Regions from separate parts of the Kytococcus sedentarius DSM 20547 genome, predicted to be linked through region 1. Evidence: predicted binding sites of a transcription regulator. Region 1 holds the regulator's gene; the other holds the start of a gene.
The links. The regulator HrcA, encoded in region 1, represses chaperone genes, less so after heat shock. The targets are predictions, from matches to a motif close to TTNGCACTCGNNNNNNNCGAGTGCNAA.

Region 1 (11,431 bases):
GCTACCTGATGACGGTCGTCGCCACGGCCTCCAACCCCCGGTTCTCCGTGAGCCGGGTGGACATCGACCGGCCGGGCCCGACGTACACGCGGGACACCCTGCGCGACCTCTCCGAGCGGTACCCCGACGCCGAGCTCTTCTTCATCACCGGTGCGGACGCCCTGGGGCAGATCCTGTCCTGGAAGGGCGTGGAGGAGCTCTGGGAACTCGCCCACTTCATCGGTGTCAGCCGTCCGGGGCACGAGCTGAGCGCCACTGGCCTGCCCCAGGACAAGGTCACGCTGACCGAGATCCCGGCCATGGCCATCAGCTCCACCGACTGCCGTGAGCGGGTCGCCGACGGCCTGCCCGTCTGGTACCTCGTACCGGACGGCGTCGTGCAGTACATCAACAAGCACGGCCTGTACACCGCGCAGGCCACGGAGTCCGACGAGGGCTTCAGCGCGATCCTGCCGCCGGCCACCGCGCCGTCGCGGCCAGACACCCCAGACCCCGTCCAGGAGGACACTGCGTGACTGCCACCCCCGAGGCCATCGACCTGGCTCGTACCGCCGCCCGTGCCGCCGACGACAAGTTCGCCGACGACATCGTGGCGCTGGACGTCAGCCAGCACCTCGCGCTGACCGACATCTTCCTCATCGCCTCCGCCCCGACCGAGCGCCAGGTGCACGCCGTCGTCGATGCGGTGACTGACGCCTGCCTGGCGGCCGGTGTGAAGCCCAAGCGCCGCGAGGGCGAGCGCGAGAACCGCTGGGTGCTCGTGGACTTCGGCGACATCGTGCTCCACGTGCAGCACGCCGAGGACCGCGAGTTCTACGACCTCGAGCGGCTGTGGAAGGACTGCCCCGCAGTCGACCTGCAGCTGCCGGAGCACCCCGAGGGTCGGTCCGAGGCCGCGGCGGCCCAGGACGAGGCCGAGCAGCGTCCGTGGTGGATCCCCGCCGAGGACGACGCCAGCAGCTCCTGATTCCCGCCCGGGAGCGCCGATTTGGTGCTTCGGGGGGTGGTGTGTGTAATATTCACCGGTCGCTCCGAGAGGGGCACACACCCGCACGGGGCTATGGCGCAGTTGGTAGCGCGCCTCCATGGCATGGAGGAGGTCAGGGGTTCGAATCCCCTTAGCTCCACAGAAGAACGCATGAGAAGGGCCCTCACCGTGTGGTGAGGGCCCTTCTCGTGTCTCCGGCCACTGGCCCCGGCCGACGGGCCACCGCCGGTGAGGGTGCCCACGCGCCGGGCCAGGACCTACCAGGCCCGGCGCGTGGGCAGGCGGCTCACCCCTGGCGGGGAGGCTGCCCTCCGGAGCCCTCCTGGGGCGGGCGCCGGCGCTGCTGGTCCCCAGAGCCCTGCGCTTTGTTCATGCCGGCGCGCACGCCCCGGCTCACCAAGCGGCGGGTGACGATGCGACCTACACGGGATGCAATCTGTTGCCAAGCCATGGCCCCACGCTACCCACCGCGCGGCTGCAGCGCGAGGGGCCGCGGGGGCTCACTGGGGGAGGGGCCGCTGCCGGGGCCGCCATCGGCCACCGGTTTGCGAGCCGGGGCGACAGCGGAGAGGGTGGAGGGACGAGGCCCCGCGCTGCGGGGCAGGAAGGAGGCTCTTCATGGGCATCCAGGACAAGATCGAGAACACGGCCGACAAGGTCACCGGCAAGGCCAAGGAGGTCGCGGGCGACGCCGGCGACAACGAGCGCCTGCAGGCCGAGGGCAAGGGCCAGCAGTCCCAGGCCGACATCAAGCAGGCTGGTGAGAACGTGAAGGACGCCTTCCGCGACAAGTGAGGCCTCCCCGCATCGACGAACGGGCCACCGGAGGACACCCCGGTGGCCCGTTCGCGTGCCGTCGGGGGGTGTCAGGGGCCAGATCGCGGGTGACGATGCCGTGAGCGCGTGCGGGGCGTGAAAGACTGCCCCGACCTGTTCTGCCCTGATCCCGCCCGCCCCCGAGACACCCGAGGTGCCCCGCTCCGTGTCCCCCGTTGCCCGTACCGCCCTGCAGCCGGCCGCGACCCCTCCGTCGCAGATCCGCAACTTCTGCATCATCGCCCACATCGACCACGGCAAGTCCACGCTGGCCGACCGGATGCTGCAGATCACCGAGGTGGTGCAGCCGCGTGACATGCGTGCCCAGTACCTGGACCGCATGGACATCGAGCGTGAGCGCGGCATCACCATCAAGTCGCAGGCCGTGCGCATGCCCTGGGCCCTGGGGGAGGGCAAGGACCAGGAGACCTTCGTTCTGAACATGATCGACACGCCGGGGCACGTCGACTTCACCTATGAGGTGTCGCGCTCCCTGGCCGCCTGCGAGGGTGCGATCCTGCTCGTGGACGCGGCGCAGGGCATCGAGGCGCAGACCCTGGCCAACCTGTACCTGGCCATGGAGAACGAGCTCACCATCATCCCGGTGCTCAACAAGATCGACCTGCCGGCCGCGCAGCCGGAGAAGTATGCCGAGGAGATCGCGGGCCTCATCGGGTGCGAGCCCGAGGACGTGCTGAAGGTCTCGGGCAAGACCGGTGCGGGCGTCGAGGACCTGCTGGACCACGTCGTGGCGATGATCCCTGCGCCGGTGGGCGATGCGGACGCGCCGCCCCGAGCGATGATCTTCGACTCGGTCTACGACACCTACCGCGGCGTGGTGACCTACGTCCGGGTGGTGGACGGCCAGCTGAGGCCGCGCGAGCGCATCACCATGATGTCCACCGGCGCCACCCACGAGCTGCTGGAGATCGGTGTCAGCTCGCCGGAGCCCCATGCCACCAAGGGGCTCGGCGTGGGGGAGACCGGCTACCTCATCACCGGGGTGAAGGACGTGCGGCAGTCCAAGGTGGGCGACACGGTCACGTCCCACCACCACGGCGCGACGACGCCGATCGGTGGCTACAAGGACCCCACCCCGATGGTGTACTCCGGCCTCTACCCGATCGACGGCTCGGACTACCCGGTGCTGCGCGAGGCGCTGGACAAGCTCAAGCTGAACGACGCCGCGCTGGTGTACGAGCCGGAGACCTCCGCGGCGCTGGGCTTCGGCTTCCGCGTGGGCTTCCTGGGCATGCTCCACCTGGAGATCGTGCGCGAGCGCCTGGAGCGCGAGAACAACCTCGACCTCATCTCCACCATGCCCAACGTGATCTACACGGTGCGCATGGAGGATGGCACCGAGGTGGTGGTCACCAACCCGAGCGAGTTCCCCGGCGGCAAGGTCTCCAGCATCACCGAGCCGGTCGTGAAGGCCACCATCCTCACGCCCTCGGAGTTCATCGGGTCGGTGATGGAGCTGTGCCAGTCGCGCCGCGGTGACCTCGCGGGCATGGACTACCTCTCCGAGGAGCGGGTGGAGATGCGCTACACCCTCCCGCTGGCGGAGATCGTGTTCGACTTCTTCGACAACCTGAAGTCCCGCACCCGCGGGTACGCCTCCTTCGAGTACTCCGAGGCGGGCTACCAGGAGGCGGACCTGGTGAAGGTCGACATCCTGCTGCAGGGGGACCAGGTCGATGCCTTCAGCTCGATCGTGCACAAGGACAAGGCCTACGCCTACGGGGTGGAGATGGCGGGCAAGCTCAAGGAGCTCATCCCGCGGCAGCAGTTCGAGGTGCCGATCCAGGCCGCGGTGGGCTCCCGCATCATCGCCCGCGAGACGATCCGAGCGATCCGCAAGGACGTCCTCTCCAAGTGCTACGGCGGTGACATCAGCCGTAAGCGCAAGCTGCTGGAGAAGCAGAAGGAGGGCAAGAAGCGCATGAAGATGGTGGGCACGGTCGAGGTGCCGCAGGAGGCCTTCATCGCTGCGCTGAGCCAGGACGGCGAGAAGGGCAAGGACGCCAAGTGAGCACCGGGTCGTCACCGGACCGCAGGGCCACGACCGATGCGGTGAGCGGCGGCCGGGTGCCCGCCGGCGCCCCCCGCAAGGGCGCGGCTGCCGCAACGGGCGCCGCGGTGGAGCACACGGGTGTCTCGCGCGGCGACGCCGAGCGCCTGCCGGATGGGCGGTTGAAGCGCGTGACGCGCTCGTACGTCATCCGCGGGGAGCGGCCGGACCCGCGCCACGCTCAGGCGTGGGACAAGCACGCTGACCGCCTCGTGGTGGAGCCGCCGCGCACCACCGAGCCGTTGTCGGTGGACCCGGGCTTCCGGTTCGACGCCGCTGCGGTGTTCGGCCGGACGGCCCCGCTGGTCGTGGAGATCGGCGCCGGGTCCGGGGATGCCGTCGCGGCGCACGCGCTGGCGCACCCGGAGGTGGACCACCTCGCGATCGAGGTGTGGCACCCGGGGGCGGCGCAGATCGTCTCGCAGCTGGCGCACCACGGGCTGGAGAACGTGCGCGTCATCGAGGTCGATGCGGCGCGGGCCTTCGCGACGATGTTCGAGCCCGGGTCGCTGGCCGAGGTCTGGACCTTCTTCCCGGACCCCTGGCCCAAGGCGAAGCACCACAAGCGCCGCCTGGTCAGCACTGCCCTGGCGCAGGACGTCGCCCGTGCCCTGCGCCCGGGTGGCGTGTGGCGGCTGGCCACGGACTGGGCGGACTACGCGTGGTGGATGCGTGACGTCATCGAGGCCAGTGAGCACTTCGACAGCCCGCATGCGGGGGAGCGGGCCCACCCTGAGGACCCGGCCGGGCCCGGCCACGGCGGGTTCGCGCCGCGCTTCGCCGAGCGCCCCGTGACGCGCTTCGAGCGCAAGGGGCTGGGCGTCGACCGCGAGGTGCGGGACGTCATCGGCGTCCGTCGCTGAGGGCGCGCGTCAGCCTCAGAAGTAGTCGCGGATGTGCACCTGCCCCGTGCCGAAGAGCGACCAGAGGTCGTCGTCCCCCTCGGCCAGGCCGGCCTGACGGGCCGCCGCCAGTGACTGGCTGCCGCTCCACACCACCGCGAGACCCCGCGGCGTGAAGCGCACGGCCGGTGCCCGGTCCGTGGGCTCGACCGTGGCCGTCCCCTCTGTGAGGCGCACGGACCAGGACACGTCGTCCACCCCGAAGCTCGTCTCCAGCGACGCCCAGGTGGGGTAGGTCCGGCGCTGCAGCGCCTCGGCGGGGTCGAGCACCGCGAGCGAGTACGGGTTGCCGCTGCCGCGCTGCCACTGCCAGCTCGGCACCAGCAGGTGCAGCGCGTCGAGGCCCGAGGTCGAGACCACGGTGCGGGGCGCCACTGCCGAGTGCGACCCCAGGGAGGCCAGCAGCGAGGCCGCCGCCCCCGCATCGAGCGCGATGAGGTCGTGCACCTCCAGGGTGCTCCCGGGCTCGCCGTACCGGGACGTGCGGTCCCACCGGAGCACGCCGGTGACCCGTCCCTCCCGCTCGGCCAGGGTGTAGGCGCCGCCGGTGAAGGCCCGGTCGGCGGGGAAGAGTGGGCCGCGGCGGGTCAGGGGGCCGTTGTGCTGGCGGGCCCATGCCTCGTAGGCGTCCACGATGGCCGGCAGGTCGTCCGGCACCGCGCGGCGCAGCGCGTCCGGTCCGGGCGCGAGGTCGCGGAACACCGCGGTGGGCACCACCGTCTCGTCGTCGTAGGTGGCGACGACCTCATAGCCGAGCGGCCGGTAGATCGCCGGGGCGGTGGCGAACAACGTGGAGACGACCGCGCCCCATCCGCGGGCCTCCTCCAGCAGCGGCTCGATGAGGCGACGCACCAGGCCCCTCCCGCGCGCCTCGGGCGCCACCTTCACCCCGGCGATGCCGGCTGTCGGCAGGGTCTGGCCCCACCACCACGAGTCGTAGCGGTGGCAGGTGGCGGACCCGACCACGCGCACCCCATCGGTCGCGACGATCGTGCTGCGTCCCTCGGCGAGGGGCGAGCGCGCCTCCTGGCGCGGGTACCCGAAGGCCTCGTGGGAGAGGTCGGCCAGAACCTCGGCGTCGTCCTCGCGGGCGGGGCGCACGGTGAAGGTCATGGACGAAGGCTAGGGCCAGGCCTCGCCGGCGGCCACGGGTTTGCCCCGGGCCCCGGCCCCGGCCGGCCGCGCACGACGCGGGTGGTGGGAGAATCGGGGGATGCCCCAGCTGCCCCCCGGTGACCCCGTCCCGCGCGATGGTGCGCTGCCCGCATCGGCCCTGGGATCGATGCGGGAGGAGACCTTCTCGTTGTACCTGCACGTGCCCTTCTGCTCGGTGCGCTGCGGGTACTGCGACTTCAACACGTACACGCTGACCGAGCTGGGCGACGAGACCGGGGCCTCGCTGGACACCTGGGTCGATGGGGTGGCCGCTGAGCTCGACCTCGCCGTGCGCGTCCTGACCGCCGATGGGGGAGCGCTCCCGGTCGTGGACACGGTCTTCGTGGGCGGGGGGACGCCGTCTTTGCTGGGGGCCGAGGACCTCGGGCGGGCCCTGGAGGTGGTGCGGGAGCGGTTTGCGGTGGCCGAGGACCTGGAGGTGACCACGGAGGCCAACCCCGACCAGGTGGACGAGGAGTTCGCGTGGGGGCTGGCGGAGGCGGGGTACACACGGATGAGCGTGGGGATGCAGTCGGCCGTGCCCCACGTGCTGGCCACGCTGGACCGGACGCATGACCCGGCCAACGTGGAGCGAGCGGTGGAGGCGGGGCGGGCTGCCGGCCTGGCGGTCTCGGTGGACCTCATCCACGGGACGCCGGGGGAGTCGTTGGTGGACTGGCGCGCCAGTGTGGAGGCGGCGATCGCGCTGCGGCCCGACCACGTGTCGGCCTACGCGCTGACGATTGAGGAGGGGACGGCCCTGCATCGCCGGGTGGCGCGCGGGGAGCTCCCGGAACCGGACGAGGACGACCAGGCGGACAAGTACGAGCTGGCCGACGACCTGCTGGGTGCGGCGGGCTACGGGTGGTACGAGGTGTCGAACTGGGCACGGACCGAAGCAGGGCGCTGCCGGCACAACGAGCACTACTGGGACGGCGGGCACTGGTGGGGCGTGGGGCCCGGGGCGCACAGCCACGTCGGCGGCGTGCGCTTCTGGAACGTCAAGCACCCGCGGGCGTGGGCGCAGCGGCTCTCGACCGGGGTGACGCCGGCAGCCGCGCGGGAGGTGCTGACGGCCGAGCAGGTGACCGAGGAGCGGGTGATGCTGGGGATCCGGCGCCGGGAGGGGCTGGCGCTCGACGACGTGCCGGCGGAGGGGCGCGGGGCGGTGGCGGCGCTGATCGGCGACGGGCTGCTGGAGGGCGTGCCGGCGGTGCGGGACCGGCGGCTGGTGCTCACGCGTCGCGGGCGGCTGCTGGCGGACCTGGTGATGGGGCGGCTGCTCGGGTTGTGAGGGGGGCGTGGGGTTGTTTGACCACCGGTTGGTGGTGCTGCGGCGGCGCGGCGGGCGAGGGCTGTGGGCGTCGCGGCCGGCAACGAGTGGAGGCGGATCAGCCGTTCAGGACCGCCCGCACCCGGTCCATGGTCTCGGCCTCCTGAGGGTCCACACCCTTCGAGGCGTTGGCGGTGGCGTCCATCGCCTCGGCGACCAGCCCACGGAAGGCCTCCAGATCGGCCGGGTTGGCCCGCAGGATCCCCACCGCCTCGGCGAGGTCGTCCAGGACGGCCTGCTCACGGCCCACCGCATCAGCGGCCTGCGGCGGGGTGGGGAACCCTCCCTCGCGGATGATTTCCTGCATCGAGGCTGGGGCCTTGGCCAGCACCTTGGAACCGGCCCAGCCCTCCTTCAGGGTCGAGAGCAGTCCGGGGTCGGCCGCGGACACCAGGGCGATCGCCCCCATGGCAGCGGACTTGATCGTCTTCTTCTGCTCGTCGGTGTACTCGGTGCCCGTGGGGCCGTTCGTCATGTCGGTCATGCCGCCATCCTGCCCTCGATGGAGCCCACCCACCAGCCGGGCCGCGAGGCGGGCTCGGCGACGGCGAAGGGCGGCCCGACCAGCCGGCCGGACCGCCCCATCGCGAGCGTGCATGTCAGTCGAGGATCTTGATCTCCACCGGGTAGGTGTAGGGCTCGCCCTTCGAGGCCTTCATCGACGCGCTGATCGTCCACCAGAGGTAGAGCGCACCCGCGATGACGAAGAGCAGCAGGGCCAGCGGCAGCGCCAGACCAAACGTGACGATGGTCATGATCCCGGTGATGATCCACAGGGCGATGAAGACGATGGCCGCCACCACGTGGAAGTTGAAGGAGCCGGCGGCCGCGCGACGGACGAACGGGTCCTTGTCCTTGTAGAGGAACCACACGATGAGCGGTCCGGCGAACGGCAGCCAGCCACCGGACAGAACCGTGGAGATGATGCCCGAGAGGTGACAGAAGACAGCGACGAGGCGATCGGAGTCACTTGCGCCCGAGGTGGCGTGACCGCCGTGCGGCGGTGCGTAGTGCCCACCGCCGTACTGGCCCTGGTTCGAGTACGGGTCACCCGAGGCGTTCGGGTAGGCGTCCTGGTGGGGGCTGCCGTCCGGGTTCGTGCTCGATGCATTCCACTGCGGCTGCCGGGCCTCGCCCACGAAGGCGTCATCCTGCGAGGGGATGCTCTGTCCACGGGGACCCACCGGGTCCTGGCCGCCCTGGGGCGACCACGCGGAGGAGCCGTTGCGACCCGCGCCGTCTCGGTTCGGGGGAGGGGGAGGTGTCGTGGTCATGACCCCAGTCTGTCGAATCCGGCCCCCGTGCGCAGCCACCCCGGGGCGGACCTGTGAACGGGCCGTCCGCCCGCGGGCGGGGTCACCCGGTCGGGAGGGTGCACGGGCCACCCCTCCCGCGCCGGCTGACCCACTGGCTCACCCCAGCGGCACCTCGCCGACGGTCACGAAGTCGATGAGCTCCTCCACCCGCCCCAACAGCTCGGGCTCCAGGTCGGTGTAGTCCCGCACCGTGCCCAGGATCCGCTTCCAGCCACGCGCCACGTCGGCCTGGGTGTCGTGCGGCCACCCCAGCTCGGCCAGGATTCCGTGCTTCCACGACTGCCCGCGCGGGATCACCGGCCACTGCTCCCAGCCCAGCCGCTGCGGACGCACGGACTGCCACACGTCCACGTAGGGGTGCCCCACGATCTTCACGTGACGGGCGTACCGGGGCGTCGCCCGAGCCTCCTCCACCACCCGCCACTCCTTGGTGCCGGGCACGAGGTGGTCCACCAGCACCCCCATCCGTCGCTCGGCAGTGGGCCGGAAGTCCTCGATGACGCCGCGCAGGTCGTCCACGCCGTCCAGCATCTCCACCACCACCCCCTCGATGCGGAGGTCGTCGCCCCAGACCTTCTCCACCAGTTCCGCGTCGTGTCGCCCCTCCACGAAGATCCGCGAGCCCACGGCCACCCGGGCCGGTGCGGCGGCCACGGCACGGCTCCCGCTGGCGGTGCGGGACGGCGTCGCAGGAGCCGACGGCGCCCGCCGCGGCGCCACCAGGTTCACCGGTTGGCCGTCCACCCAGAAGCCCGGCCCCATCGGGAAGCCCCGCGTGCGACCGCACGCGTCCTCCAGGTGCACCACGTTCTGCCCGCCGGCCTTCTCCAGGGCCACCACCGCGCCGACCCACCCGGTGGACACCTCCTCCACCACGAGTCCGTCGGTGGCCTCCACGTCCTTGCTGCGGCCCCGCTTCGGGCGCTTCCAGTCGCCGGCGAGCACATCGCGTCCGTACCTGTCCATGACCGCACAGGCTACGTGCGCCGGCCGCGTAGACTGGCACTTGACGTCCCCGAGTGCCAGCGTGTGCACGCTGGTCAGGACCCGGGAGGCCCCGTTTTCGCCCCCGCCGTGATCGACCGCCCGAAGGAGGCCCTGATGTCCGGTGAGCGCCGCCTGCAGGTGCTCCGCGCCATCGTGGAGGACCACGTTCGCACCTCCGAGCCCGTCGGCTCCCGCAGCGTGCTGGAGCGACACGGCATCGGCGTCTCCGCGGCCACCATCCGCAACGACATGGCGATCCTCGAGGCCGAGGGGCTCATTCAAGCCCCCCACACCTCTGCCGGCCGCGTCCCGACCGATGCGGGCTACCGCCAGTTCGTCGACAGCATCGCCCAGGTGCGCCGCCTCACCCCGGCGGAGAAGCGCGCCATCCGCGACTTCCTGGCCGACCCGATGGACCTCGACGACGTCGTCGAGCGCACCGTGCGCCTGCTCGCGGCGCTCACACACCAGGTGGCCGTCGTGCAGTACCCCTCGCTCACCCGCTCGGCCCTGCAGCACGTCGAGCTGGTGCCGATGGGGGAGCGCGCCATGGTCGTGATCATCACCGACAGCGGCCGGGTGGAGCAGCGCCTGCTGGACCTGCCGCGGGACGTCGCCGACGACGCGCTGCACACGGTGCGCGACCGCATCAACGGCGCGGCTGCCGGGCAGACCTTCCTGTCCGCCCGGGAACGGCTGACCGAGCTGGCAGCCCACCACCCGCACGACCCGCTGCTGGAGACCGTCTGCACCCTCGTGGCGAGCACCCTGGCCGAGGAACGTGAGGAACGCCTCGCCCTGGCCGGCACCTCGAGCCTCGTGCGGCACACTACCGACTTCGGCGGCTCCCTCGAGACCGTGATCTCGGCCCTGGAGGAACATGTGGTGCTCCTGCGGTTGTTGCAGGCCTCCGAACGCGCCGACGGCGCGACCGCGGCCGAACCGGGCATCGCGGTCTCCATCGGCACCGAGAACGACCACCGCGGCCTGCAGACGGCCTCGGTGGTGAGCACCACCTACGGACAGGACGGCATCGGCTCGCTGGGCGTGCTGGGCCCCACCCGCATGGACTACTCCGGGACGATGGGGGCCGTGCGGGCCGTGGCCGCCTACCTGTCCGAGGTGCTCGAGCACCGCTGAGAGACCTGCGCCGGGGCCACCCCGGGCACCCCTGAGAAGACCACCCACCCCCGAACCGCAGCCGCCGGCCGAGCCGGCGCGGAGAGCGCATGAACGACTACTACGAGATCCTCGGAGTCTCCCGCGACGCCACCGCGGAGGACATCAAGCGTGCCTACCGCAAGAAGGCCCGCCACCTGCACCCGGACGTCGCGCCGGGCAAGGAGGACGAGTTCAAGCTCGTCGGGCAGGCCTACGACGTGCTGGGCGATGCGGACAAGCGCATGGCCTACGACCGCGGGGCCGACCCGTACGGGGACCCGACCGCGGGCTTCGGCGGCGCTGCCGGTGGGGCGTTCACCTTCAGCGACATCATGGACGCCTTCTTCGGCGGGCAGGGCGCCACCGCGGGGCCGCGTTCCCGGCAGCAGCCCGGTCAGGACGCCCTGGTGCGCCTGGACGTCCCGCTGCGCACGGCCGTGTTCGGCAACACCGAGGAGCTCACCGTGGAGACCGCGGTGCTGTGCTCCACCTGCGACGGCGCCGGCGCCTCGCCGGGCACCGGTACGCGCACCTGCGACGTCTGCCGCGGCCAGGGCCACGTCCAGCAGGTGCAGCGCTCCTTCCTGGGCCAGGTCATGACCACGCGCCCCTGCGGCGCCTGCCAGGCCACCGGCGAGATCATCGAGAACCCCTGCACCGACTGCCGGGGCGACGGCCGGGTGCGGGAGCGCCGCACGCTCA
Region 2 (11,431 bases), 1.1 Mb from region 1:
ACCATGCCCGAGAGCTGGTTGAACGTGAAGTACACGAACAACAGCTGCAGCGGCAGGGGCGTCATGCGCACCACGTCCAGCGCCCACCCGAGGGGCTTGCCGACCACGGCGGGCAGCTCCCGCAGGGAGACCGCCCACACCAGCCCGAGCACGGCGGCCACCAGGGATCCGATCACCGTCACCACCAGGGTGACCTTGACGAAGGCCTCCAGCATCACCGGCAGGGCCTCGAGGGCGACCTCGTTGTCCCAGAGCTCGTTCATGCGTTCACCCCCTGCATGGCGGCCCCGGCGCCGGGTGCCTCGACGTCCTCAGTCCTCCGCGGCGCCCGCTTGCCCCGTCCCAGCTTGCGATGGGCTCGTACCTCCAGCCAGCGCAGGAAGGCCGAGAAGGCCAGTGCGATCGCCAGGTAGAGCACCGCAGCCACCCCGAAGGCCTCGTAGGTGGACATGGTGCGGCGGGCGCGGTCGGCCACCTCGGTGATGTCCGTCAGCAGGATCAGGCTCGCCAGGGCGGTGCCCTTGACCAGCATCACCGCGAGGTTGTTGAGACCCGGCAGCATCAGTGCCCAGGCCTGCGGCCAGATGACCCTGCGGAGCGCGGTCGGGTAGGACATGGACAGGGCGGTGGTGGTCTCCCACTGCCCCTTGGGGACGGCCTTCAACGACCCGCGCACCACCTCGGCGCCGTAGGCCCCGTAGTTCAGCCCGAAGGCGAGGATGCCGGTGCCGAGCGACCCGATGTCGTAGCCGGTCACGGTGGGGATCACGTAGAAGATGAAGAACAGCTGCACCACCAAGGAGGTGCCGCGGAAGAACTCGATGATGACGCGGGCCGGGCCGGTCAGCCACGCGGTGCCGGTGCTGGCGGCGATGCCGAGCACGACGGCGACCACGAAACCGACCAACGCTCCGCCGACGGACAGCTGGACGGTCACCCAGAAGCCGTCGACGAAGCGTGGCCAGGCCGTGGCGAGGTTGTCGAGGAACTCGCTCACGGTGGCGGGTCAGCTCTCGTCGGAGCCCGAGTCCTCGGACTCGGGGCTCTCCTCGGAGCCGGAGTCACCGGACTCGGAACCCTCCTCACCGGAACCCTCCGCCTCCGGCAGCTCGCCGTTGCACAGCTGCTCGGTGGTGATGTCGCCCTGCGGACGCTCGGCGTCGGTGAAGCCGAACTCGCCCACGGTGTCCACGAAGGCCTGCTCCTCGCCGACGATGGAGGCGAGCTCCTCGTTGTAGGCCTTCAGCAGCTCGGTGTCGTCCTTGCGGAAGACGGTGGACCCGGCACCGACCTGCTCCACCCCATCGACCACGGCGGTGAACGGCTCGGTCACCTCGACCCCGGCGTCGGGGTTGTTCTCCGCCATCGCGCGCAGCGAGATGCCGGTCAGCGCGAACACGTCGGCACGCTGGTTGGCCACGGCGTCCATGCCGTCGGGCATGTCGGAGACCACCTGGGTGTCGATGCCCATGTCCTCGGCGTACCCCTGCTCAATGGCGCCGTTGGTGACCGCCAGCGTGAGACCGGCGTCGGCGACGTCCTGCAGGGTGGACAGGCCCTCCGGGTTGCCCTCGGGCACCATCAGGGCGGTGGTGTACATGATCGTCGGGTCGGCGAAGGCAGCCTTCTCGCAGCGCTCGGGCAGGATGGACATGCCGGCGCTGATCGCGTCGAACTCACCCTTGGCGAGGCCCGGGATGAGTGCCTCCCAGGCCACCTGCTTGCCCTCGACGTTCTCGATGCCGAGCTCGTTGAAGACCTTCTTGTCGATGGCCACGGTGGCCCCGGTGAGCTCCCCGTCGTCGTTCTGGAAGGAGTAGGGCTCCTCACCGGCGTAACCGATGGTGATGGTGCCCTCCTCCTTCAGCTTCTCGAGGGTGTTTGCCCCGTCCTCACCCCCGCCGGAGTTGTCCTCATCGCCCCCGCACGCCGCCATTCCCAGGCTGGCAGCGGCGAGTGCGGCGATCAGTGTGCGGCGTCGCGTCGTCATGATGTTCCTCCTTGCGATGGCGAGCGCTGGCTGCGCCCGAGTGGTCTGCCATGCCACGTTATGGACGGGCCGGTGGGTTCTCAACCAGTCCATCCGCCGCGACAGGCCGCCCCACGGCGCCTCCGAGCGCGCTCCGTGACCGCCCACCGGAATCCGGCCTGGGCGCACGGTGGTGCGCTTTCCCGGGCCACGCGAAACGGCCCCCAAGCACCCCGGAGCAGGACGGGAAAAGAGCGACCGATGGGTGACAGATCGTTACCCCATCGCAACGTGCTGCGGCAGAATGGCCGGGTGAGCACTCCGTGGACGTACGACGTCCTGCTGGCCCGCTGGCGCCACACCCTCACCGTCCTGTGCACGCCCCGGGACGAGGGCCAGACACTGTCGGGTGGGCAGGACCTGCTGGCCCGATGGGGTGAGCCGCACCGCGGGTACCACGACCTGCAGCACCTGCGCGAGACCTTGGCGGCCCTCGAAGAACTCGTGGCCGCCGAGGAGGGTGGCGCCGACGGGGCCGACGCCCACACCGTGGCGCTGGGCGAGCTGGCCCTGTGGTTCCACGACGCGGTGTACGACCCGCGGGCCCGCGGCACCCGGAACGAGCGGGACTCCGCGCAGCTCGCCCGGGAGGTGCTGACGAGCCTCGGCGCGGCCACGTCCGTGGCCGACGAGGTGGCCCGGCTGGTGCTGCTGACGGCCGACCACCGGGTGGAGGACCCCACCGACACCGCCGGACGGCTGGTCAGCGACGCCGACCTGTGGATCCTGGCGGCGCCGCCGGGGCGGTACGCGAGCTACACCGCATCGGTCCGGCAGGAGTACCGGCACGTCCCCGGGGTGCTGTTCCGACGGGGGCGACGCACGGTGCTGGAGGGCCTGCTCACCACCGGGACGCCCTACGTGACCGACCACGCCCGGGACGTGTGGGGACCGCGGGCCCTGGCCAACATGCAGGCGGAGATCCTGCAACTGAGCTGACACAGGAAGGCGCACCAGCACCCTCAGGCCTCCGTCAGCCGCACCAGCACCACGCGGTTCTCCCCCGCGCGCACCCGGAGGCCCGGCCCCGGCAGCTCCACCCCCTCGGGCGAGGCCCCACCCGGCACCCACACCCGCAGGTGCCCCACCGGCCTCGCGGACCCGTGGCTCCCGGTGCCCCCGTCCACCACGGTGAACCCACCGGCCCCATCGCGCTCCAGCACCACCCAGCCCCGTGTCGTGTCCCCCACAGGCCGATGGGGTGAGCGCACCACATCGAGCAGGTGCGGGAGCTCGAGGCCGGGCAGGCCGTCCACGCGACGGTCCAGGCACCGTTCGTCCTTGCGCTTGGGCAGGCGCTGCCCGGTCGCCATCAGTGCCCGCACCAGCTCCCGGCCGGGCGTCGGCACGGCGCCGGCGGCCACGCACGCGGCGTGCAGGTCCTCCGGCACGTCGTGGTGGTCACCGTCGAAGAAGCGCCGGTCCAGCCCCACCCGTGCGGCGAACTCCTGCAGCTCCCCCACGGCGTCGCGCCAGGAAAGGTCGCTGACCAGGTGGCTGAAGCGGGTGCCGTGGGCGGGCCACACCGGGGCGTCGATGCGGAGCGTCATCCCCGCAGTCTGCCCCGGCGCAGCGAGGCGGGGCCCACCCGGGAGGAGGCCCCGCCGTGGAGCGGGCCGAGAGTCAGGCCCCGCCGTCGAGCGCGCCGCTCACCGGCGGCCCCCGTACGGCTGGCGGAAGCGCTCCACGCGGCCGGCGGTGTCCATGGCCCGCTGGCGCCCGGTGTAGAAGGGGTGGCTGGCGCTGGAGACCTCGACGTCGACCACGGGGTAGACGTTGCCGTCCTCCCACTCGATGGTGCGGCTCGGCGTGGTGGTCGAACGCGTCAGGAACGCGAACCCCGCATCGGCGTCACGGAACACGACCGGGTGGTCGTCGGGGTGGATGTCCTTCTTCATGGAACCTCCTGGGTACTCGGAACGGATGGGGAGTGGCTCACCACGCGCTCTTGGTCACGCCCGGCAGCTCGCCGCGGTGCGCCATCTCGCGCAGCCGGATGCGGGAGAGCCCGAACGCGCGATGGAAGGCGCGGGGGCGACCGTCCACGACGTCGCGGTTGCGCAGGCGGGTGGGGGTGGCGTCGCGCGGCAGCTTCTTCGAGGTCTTGGCCGTCAGCGGGCCTCCCGGAAGAGGACGTGCTGGCAGACCACGGGGTCGAACCGACGCAGCTCCAGCCGGTCCGGGCTGTTCCGGCGGTCTTCTCGGTGATGTACGCGTAGCCCGTTCCCGCCGTGGAACGGAGCTGGACCTTGATGCGGATGTCCTGTCGTGCCATGCGCAACAGTCAACGCTAATTGATAACGATTCGCATTCCTGCTTGCGTTCAGGGCCCCCCCGTGCTTTCCTGACCGACCCCCTCGGATCGGCTCACCGCCGATGGCTGCGCCGTCCCGAGCCTCATCCGGCCCACCGGAGAGACCACTCCACACCCCCCGGACCGGCCCCGAGAGGACACCATGGACTCCACCCCCACTCCCGACCCCGAGCTCGTCGCCGAACGCGCCCATCTGGCGGCGGCGCGCGCCGCGATGGGGCGGATGCGGCAGCGGACCCTGGCCCTGACCGCCCAGGGCGCCGACGCGCAGACTGCCGAGTACCTCAAGGCAACCTTCCATCGCCGCGCCATCGCGCTGACCGACGACCCACACACGACGCTCTTCTTCGGCCGCATCGACCTGGCCCCCGGCCACGGCACCGACCCGCTGGCCCACGCCGCCGAGACTTGGCACCTGGGGCGGCGGCACGTCACCGACGAGGAGGGCGACCCGCTCGTCATCGACTGGCGCGCCGAGGTCGCCACCGCCTACTACCGCGCGTCGACCACCGACCCGATGGGGGTGAGCCTGCGCCGCCGCTTCGGCGTGGAGGGGGGCCAGCTGACCGGGTACGAGGACGAGGCCCTGCTGACCAGCGACGCGGACGGGGACGCCGCGGGCCAGGACACCGCATCGGAGCTGCTGGCCCGGGAGATCGAGCGCTCGCGCACCGGGCCCATGCGCGACATCGTCTCGACGATCCAGCCCGAGCAGGACGTCATCGTCCGCGCCGATGCCGCCACCACCGTGTGCGTCCAGGGGGCGCCGGGCACGGGCAAGACCGCTGTCGGCCTGCACCGCGTGGCCTGGCTGTTGTACGCCCACTCCGCCCGGATGGCGCGCGGCGGCGCCCTGGTCATCGGGCCCAACCGGGCCTTCCTGGAGCACGTGGGGCAGGTGCTGCCGGCCCTGGGCGAGGTGGAGGTGGGGCACACCACCATCGAGGAGCTGCTGGAGATCGTGCCGACCGGGCAGGAGCCGGCGGAGGTCTCGACACTCAAGGGCGACGCGCGCATGGCCGAGGTGGTGCACCGGGCGATCTGGGGCCACATCGCCGAGCCGACCGAGCCGCTCGTGGTGCCGCGCGGGTCGCGGCGGTGGCGCGTGCCCGCGTACGAGGTGCGCGAGCTGCTCGAGGAGCTGTGCACGCGAGGGGTGCGGTACTCCGCGGCCCGGGAGATGCTCGCGCGCCGCCTGGCCCACCGGGTGCTCGTGCAGATGGAGGCCGCCGGTGACTCCCCCGACGACCGGGTGGCCGACGCGGTGGCGCGCTCGACGCCGGTGAAGGCGTCGGTGAGGTCGCTCTGGCCGGTGCTCGACCCGGCCCGCGTGGTCTTCGAGCTGCTCTCGGACCCCGCCGTGCTGGCCCGGGCCGCCGAGGGCGTCCTGACCGCCGAGGAGCAGGCGCTGCTGCTGTGGGAGACGGCGCCCCGCAGCCCCCGGTCCGCCCGGTGGACGATCGCCGACATCGCGCTGCTGGACGAGGCCCGCGACGCGGTGGAGCGCACCGCCAGCCACGCGCACGTGGTGCTCGACGAGGCGCAGGACCTCTCCCCCATGCAGCTGCGGGCGGTGGGGCGCCGGGCCAGCACCGGGGCACTCACGGTGCTCGGTGACATCGCGCAGGGCACCACGCCGTGGGCCACCGCCTCGTGGGACGAGACGCTGCACCACCTGGGGGCCGAGGGGTCTCACGTGGAGGAGCTGGTGCGCGGCTTCCGCGTGCCGGCGGCGGTGATCGAGCTCGCCGCGCGCCTGCTGCCGCACATCGCGAACGGGCTCCGTGCGCCGGAGGCGGTGCGCTCGAATCGTGGCGACCTCGCGTTCACGGCGGTGGAGGGTGGCGGCGACGAGGCGGGCGGCGCGCCGGGCGAGGCGCTGCTGGACGCCGTCCGTGGGGCCGCCGGGCGGGCGCTGGCGCGCGAGGGGACCGTCGGCGTCATCGTGCCCGGGGCCTGGACCGATGCGGTGACGGCCGCCCTCGAAGGGGTCGAGGGCGGCACGGCCCTGGACGACGCGGCGCCGGCGCGCTGCACCGTGCTGCCGGCCGGCACGGCCAAGGGCCTGGAGTTCGACCGCGTCGTCGTGGTGGAACCGGCCCGCGTGGTGGCCGATGAGCCGGACCACCGCACCGGGTTGCGCCGCCTCTACGTGGTGCTCACGCGCGCGGTGAGCGGGCTCGAGGTGGTGCACGCCGCGCCGCTGCCCCCGGAGCTCGGCGAGGGCTGAGGGCGAGCACGTGGACACCGGACGGGGACTCCGTGACCTTGCTGGTCAGCGTCACCGCGCTGCCCGACCGGCTCGCGCTCAGCGCGTTCCTGGAGCCAAGCTTCACCGTCATCGTGCGCGTGTTCTGGGTAAGGGTGTTGAAGCGGCTGTCGTAGGCGCCCCCCCCGGGCGGACCTTCCAGGTGCCGATGGGCGTCATGAAGTCGTACACGTCGAAGGTCTGCCGCGTGTCGTACTGGGCGTCGCCACCGATGACCAGGAAGAACTCCTGGATGCCCTTGGTCGGGTGCACGGCATCCCAGCTGCCCGAACCCGAGCCGGTGGTGCAGGCACCGGAGAAGCTCACCGGGTACTCCCGGAACTCCCGGTCGACGACGATCTTGCTGGGGGTGGTGATGGTGCACGAACCCGCGGCCACGGAGGGCGCGGCGGTGGGGACGGTGCTGACGCCCACGAGGGCAGCCACGACGAGTGCGACTCGACGCATGGGTGATTTCTCCGTGGGGAAGCCGGGCAGCTCAGCCGTCCCGGACGACGCGGGAACCACACGCTGCGGGACCCGTCACGCGGAAAGGTAGACCACCCCGCCGACAACCACTGCATCACCTGCACCGCAGAGGGATTGGACCTAGCCCACATGCCGACGGGCGGCCCCTCCCACAGGAGGGACCGCCCGTCGTGGTGCGCGGGCACGGACCGTGGTGGTCCGGCCCGGTGGCTGGGATCAGAAGCCCATGCCGCCCATGTCGCCCATGTCGCCGCCGCCAGCGTTGTTGCTGCTGTTGTCGGGCTTCTCGGCCACGATCGCCTCGGTGGTGAGGAACAGCGCGGCGATGGAGGCCGCGTTCTGCAGCGCGGAACGGGTCACCTTGGCCGGGTCGATGATGCCCTCGGCGATCATGTCGACGTACTCGCCGGTGGCCGCGTTCAGGCCCTCGCCGGGCTTGAGGCCGCGCACCTTCTCGGCCACGACGCCGCCCTCGAGACCGGCGTTGATGGCGATCTGCTTCAGCGGAGCGCTGGAGGCCACGCGGACGATCTCGGCACCGGTGGCCTCGTCGCCCTCGAGCTTCAGGGACTCGAACGCCTTGGTGGCGGCCTGCAGCAGGGCCACGCCACCACCGGCGACGATGCCCTCCTCGACGGCGGCCTTGGCGTTGCGCACGGCGTCCTCGATGCGGTGCTTGCGCTCCTTGAGCTCCACCTCGGTGGCCGCACCGGCCTTGATGACGGCCACGCCGCCGGCCAGCTTGGCGAGGCGCTCCTGCAGCTTCTCGCGGTCGTAGTCCGAGTCCGAGTTCTCGATCTCGGCGCGGATCTGGTTCACGCGACCCTGCACCTGGGCGTCGTCGCCGGCGCCGTCCACGATGGTGGTCTCGTCCTTGGTGACGACGACCTTGCGGGCGGTGCCCAGCATGTCGAGCTCGGCGTTCTCCAGGGTCAGGCCGACCTCCTCGGAGATGACCTGGCCACCGGTGAGGATGGCCATGTCGCCCAGCATCGCCTTGCGACGGTCACCGAAGCCCGGGGACTTCACGGCGACGGACTTGAAGTTGCCGCGCACCTTGTTGACGATCAGGGTCGCCAGGGCCTCGGCCTCGACGTCCTCGGCGATGATCACCAGCGGCTTGCCGGACTGCATGACCTTCTCCAGCAGCGGCAGCAGGTCCTTGATGGCGCCGATCTTCGAGTTCACCAGCAGGATGTACGGGTCCTCGAACACCGCCTCCATGCGGTCGGTGTCGGTGACGAAGTACGGGGAGATGTAGCCCTTGTCGAAGCGCATGCCCTCGGTGAGCTCGAGCTCGATGCCGAAGGTGTTGCTCTCCTCGACCGTGATCACGCCCTCCTTGCCGACCTTGTCCATCGCCTCGGCGATGACCTGGCCGATCTCCGGGTCCGCGGCCGAGATGGACGCGGTGGAGGCGATCTGGTCCTTGGTGTCGATGTCCTTGGCCATGTTCAGCAGCTCGTCGGACACGGCCTTGGTGGCCTGCTCGATGCCGCGCTTCAGCCCCATCGGGTTGGCGCCGGCGGCCACGTTGCGCAGGCCCTCGCGGACCATCGCCTGGGCCAGGACGGTCGCCGTCGTCGTACCGTCACCGGCGACGTCGTCGGTCTTCTTGGCGACCTCCTTCACGAGCTCGGCACCAATGTGCTCGTAGGGCTCGTCGAGCTCGATCTCCTTGGCGATGGAGACACCGTCGTTGGTGATGGTGGGGGCGCCCCACTTCTTCTCCAGCACGACGTTGCGGCCCTTGGGGCCGAGCGTCACCTTCACGGCGTCGGCAAGGGTGTTCATGCCGCGCTCGAGGCCGCGGCGGGCCTCCTCGTTGAACGCAATGGTCTTGGCCATCGGTGATTCCTCCCACACAGGTAGTGGCTGACCACCGGTCGCCCGCGACGGACGGGGCGCGCCGGTGCGGTGTTGACCGCCGGGCGCGAGCCCCTCGACCTGTGGTCGGTTGTCATTCACCCGGAACGGCTCCACGCACTGTTCACCAGACCGGCCGAGGGGCACTGTCCTCGGCCATGCGACCTGCGAACTGTCACTCGGAGCCGCCGAGTGCCAAGTCCGATTTTGGCACTCTCCACCCGAGAGTGCAAAGCGCGGTCGGCACGCCCCCGGCGCACCGGTGGCAGGCCGGCTCGCCCTTCGGAGAGGGGCACCCCATCCCCGCGGACGGGGGCATCCCTCCTGCCCGGGTGGGCGGACCTGCCACGACGGCAGGTGGGAGAATCGAGCCATGCCGACCCCTCGCCCGTCCACCGTGCGCCTGCTGCTGCTGGACGCCGATGCCGTGATCCAGCGGATGCCCGACACCTGGCGCGACGACGCCCTGGCCCACCTCGCGGCCGGATGGGGTGCCTCGGCCGAGGACCTGGCCGCCGACACCGCGCTGTGGGGCCGCACGCGCGCCGTGCTCGACGAGATCTTCGTGGCCGAGGTGTCGCTGCTCTCCGGCGGTGAGGACGACCCGACCTTCCCCGAGGTCATCGCCACCGTCCTGGACGACCACGACAACTCCGCCGACCCCGAGGCGACCGCTGCTCTGTGGCACAACACGGTGGCTCTGGAGGAGGAGCGCGCGATGGTGGTCGCGGCCCGCCAGCGCGGTCTGCGGGTGGCCATGGCCACCAACCAGCAGCCCCACCGCGCCGCGTGGTTGGACGAGAGCCGCGCCTTCGCCGAGATCAGCGACGTCGTCTACACCTCCTCGGGCTTGGGGGCGGCGAAGCCGGACCCGGAGTTCTTCCGCCGCATCCTGGCCGCGGAGGCCGACGCCGGCTTCCCCGTGCGTCCCGAGGAGGTTGTCTTCGTGGACGACCGCCCGGACAACGTGGCCGGCGCCGCCGAGGTGGGCATCACCGCCCGGGACTACCACTTCGACCAGGGGCCGGAGATGTTCGCCGAGGTGCTCCAGTCCACCGGGGTGCTCCTGCTCTCGATGCACGACGGGCCGTCCGACCCGGCCGTGTGACCGCCGTGGGCGCCCTGTTCGGCGACGAGACCCTCCCCCGCCCCGCGCAGGAGGTGGCGCCCGGCTGCCACTGGGTGCCCGGATGGCTCGATGCGGGGCAGCAGGCCTGGGTGGTGCGGCAGTACCGCCGCTGGGCGGCCGGGCCCGTCCCGGCGCACCGACCGGCCGTGCGCGGCGGGCGGATGAGCGTGACGATGGTCCCCTTCGGGTGGGTGTGGACCTCCGCCGGCTACGCACGGACCGGTGAGCAGGACGCGGCCCCGCTGCCGGTGCCGGACTGGATGGTGCGCCTCTACCGCCGGGCGGTGGTCGCCACCGGCTTCGACGGATGGGCCGAGGCCGCGCCCGACGTCGCCCTGGTGAACCACTACCGGCCCGATGCCTCGATGGGGATGCACCGCGACGCCGACGAGCTCACCGAGGCACCGGTCGTCTCGCTGTCGGTGGGTGACGCGTGCACCTTCCGCTTCGGCAGTACCGAGACCCGCACGCGGCCGTGGACCGACATCCGGCTGGAGAGCGGTGACCTGGTGGTCTTCGGGGGCCCCGCACGGCGCGCCTTCCACGGGGTGCCGCGGATCCACCCGGGCACCGCCGGGCCGCAGGTGGCGGCCGCGCAGGCCGAGGCGGAGCTGCCCGGGCGGCTGAACATCACCCTGCGCGTCACGGGGCTCCAGCGATGAGCGGCGGGGGCGTCACCGCATCGGGGCGGGATGCGGGGCAGGGCACCGCGGGCGAGGGGGCGGCACCGGGGTTGCCGGCGGGCTCCGAGGTGGTGGTGGGCGCCGACGGGCTGGCGCGCACTCCGTGGGGCGACTCCAGCGACCTGATGCGCCACTACTACGACACCGAGTGGGGCCTGCCGGTCCGGGACGAGGCCGGGCTGTTCGAGCGGCTGACGCTGGAGGCCTTCCAGTCCGGGCTCTCGTGGGCGACCATCCTGCGCAAACGGCCGGCCTTCCGGGAGGCCTTCGCCGGGTTCGGCCCCGATGCCGTGGCGGCCTTCGGCGAGGGGGACGTCGAGCGTCTGATGGCCGACGCCCGCATCGTGCGCAACCGGCGCAAGGTCGAGGCGGCGGTGACCAATGCCCGGGCCACCGTGGCCCTGCGCGAGGGCGGCGGCCTGGCGGACTTCGTGTGGTCCTTCCGGCCCGCCGAGACGCCGCGGCCGCTGCGCGTGGCCGAGGTGCCCACGCAGTCCGCGGAGTCGGTGGCGCTGTCGAAGGCGCTCAAGCAGCGCGGCTTCGCCTTCGTGGGGCCCACGACGATGTACGCGCTGATGGAGGCCATCGGGATGGTGGACACCCACCTGGTGGGCTCGCACCGCCGCGGCACCAGCGGGGTCTGGCCGGACTGACGGGTGCCGGGCTCAGCGCG

Region 2: a site for HrcA is predicted at 9,154-9,180, ahead of groL (chaperonin GroEL). Genes of this name have one in related genera too.

The regions. Positions count from the first base shown of each region.
Region 1 covers NC_013169.1:1,187,418-1,198,848, forward strand. The annotation lists gene nadD (nicotinate-nucleotide adenylyltransferase) at 1-515, shown strand, start outside; gene rsfS (ribosome silencing factor) at 512-967, shown strand; tRNA gene KSED_RS05665 (tRNA-Ala) at 1,055-1,127, shown strand; gene KSED_RS05670 (CsbD family protein) at 1,607-1,783, shown strand; gene lepA (translation elongation factor 4) at 1,971-3,836, shown strand; gene trmB (tRNA (guanosine(46)-N7)-methyltransferase TrmB) at 3,833-4,738, shown strand; gene KSED_RS13580 (GNAT family N-acetyltransferase) at 4,754-5,890, opposite strand; gene hemW (radical SAM family heme chaperone HemW) at 5,991-7,226, shown strand; gene KSED_RS05695 (hypothetical protein) at 7,324-7,749, opposite strand; gene KSED_RS13585 (DUF4870 domain-containing protein) at 7,865-8,539, opposite strand; gene KSED_RS05705 (DUF3097 domain-containing protein) at 8,678-9,547, opposite strand; gene hrcA (heat-inducible transcriptional repressor HrcA) at 9,683-10,708, shown strand; gene dnaJ (molecular chaperone DnaJ) at 10,798-11,431, shown strand, end outside.
Region 2 covers NC_013169.1:2,246,845-2,258,275, forward strand. The annotation lists gene KSED_RS10630 (amino acid ABC transporter permease) at 1-263, opposite strand, end outside; gene KSED_RS10635 (amino acid ABC transporter permease) at 260-997, opposite strand; gene KSED_RS10640 (transporter substrate-binding domain-containing protein) at 1,007-1,990, opposite strand; gene KSED_RS10645 (HD domain-containing protein) at 2,282-2,968, shown strand; gene KSED_RS15405 (DUF4031 domain-containing protein) at 2,992-3,579, opposite strand; gene KSED_RS10655 (type B 50S ribosomal protein L31) at 3,679-3,927, opposite strand; partial or broken gene rpsN (30S ribosomal protein S14) at 3,965-4,126, opposite strand; gene rpmG (50S ribosomal protein L33) at 4,141-4,536, opposite strand; gene KSED_RS10665 (HelD family protein) at 4,486-6,573, shown strand; gene KSED_RS10670 (hypothetical protein) at 6,682-7,059, opposite strand; gene groL (chaperonin GroEL) at 7,297-8,928, opposite strand; gene KSED_RS13800 (HAD-IA family hydrolase) at 9,320-10,054, shown strand; gene KSED_RS10685 (alpha-ketoglutarate-dependent dioxygenase AlkB family protein) at 10,051-10,737, shown strand; gene KSED_RS10690 (DNA-3-methyladenine glycosylase I) at 10,734-11,411, shown strand; gene KSED_RS10695 (hypothetical protein) at 11,424-11,431, opposite strand, start outside.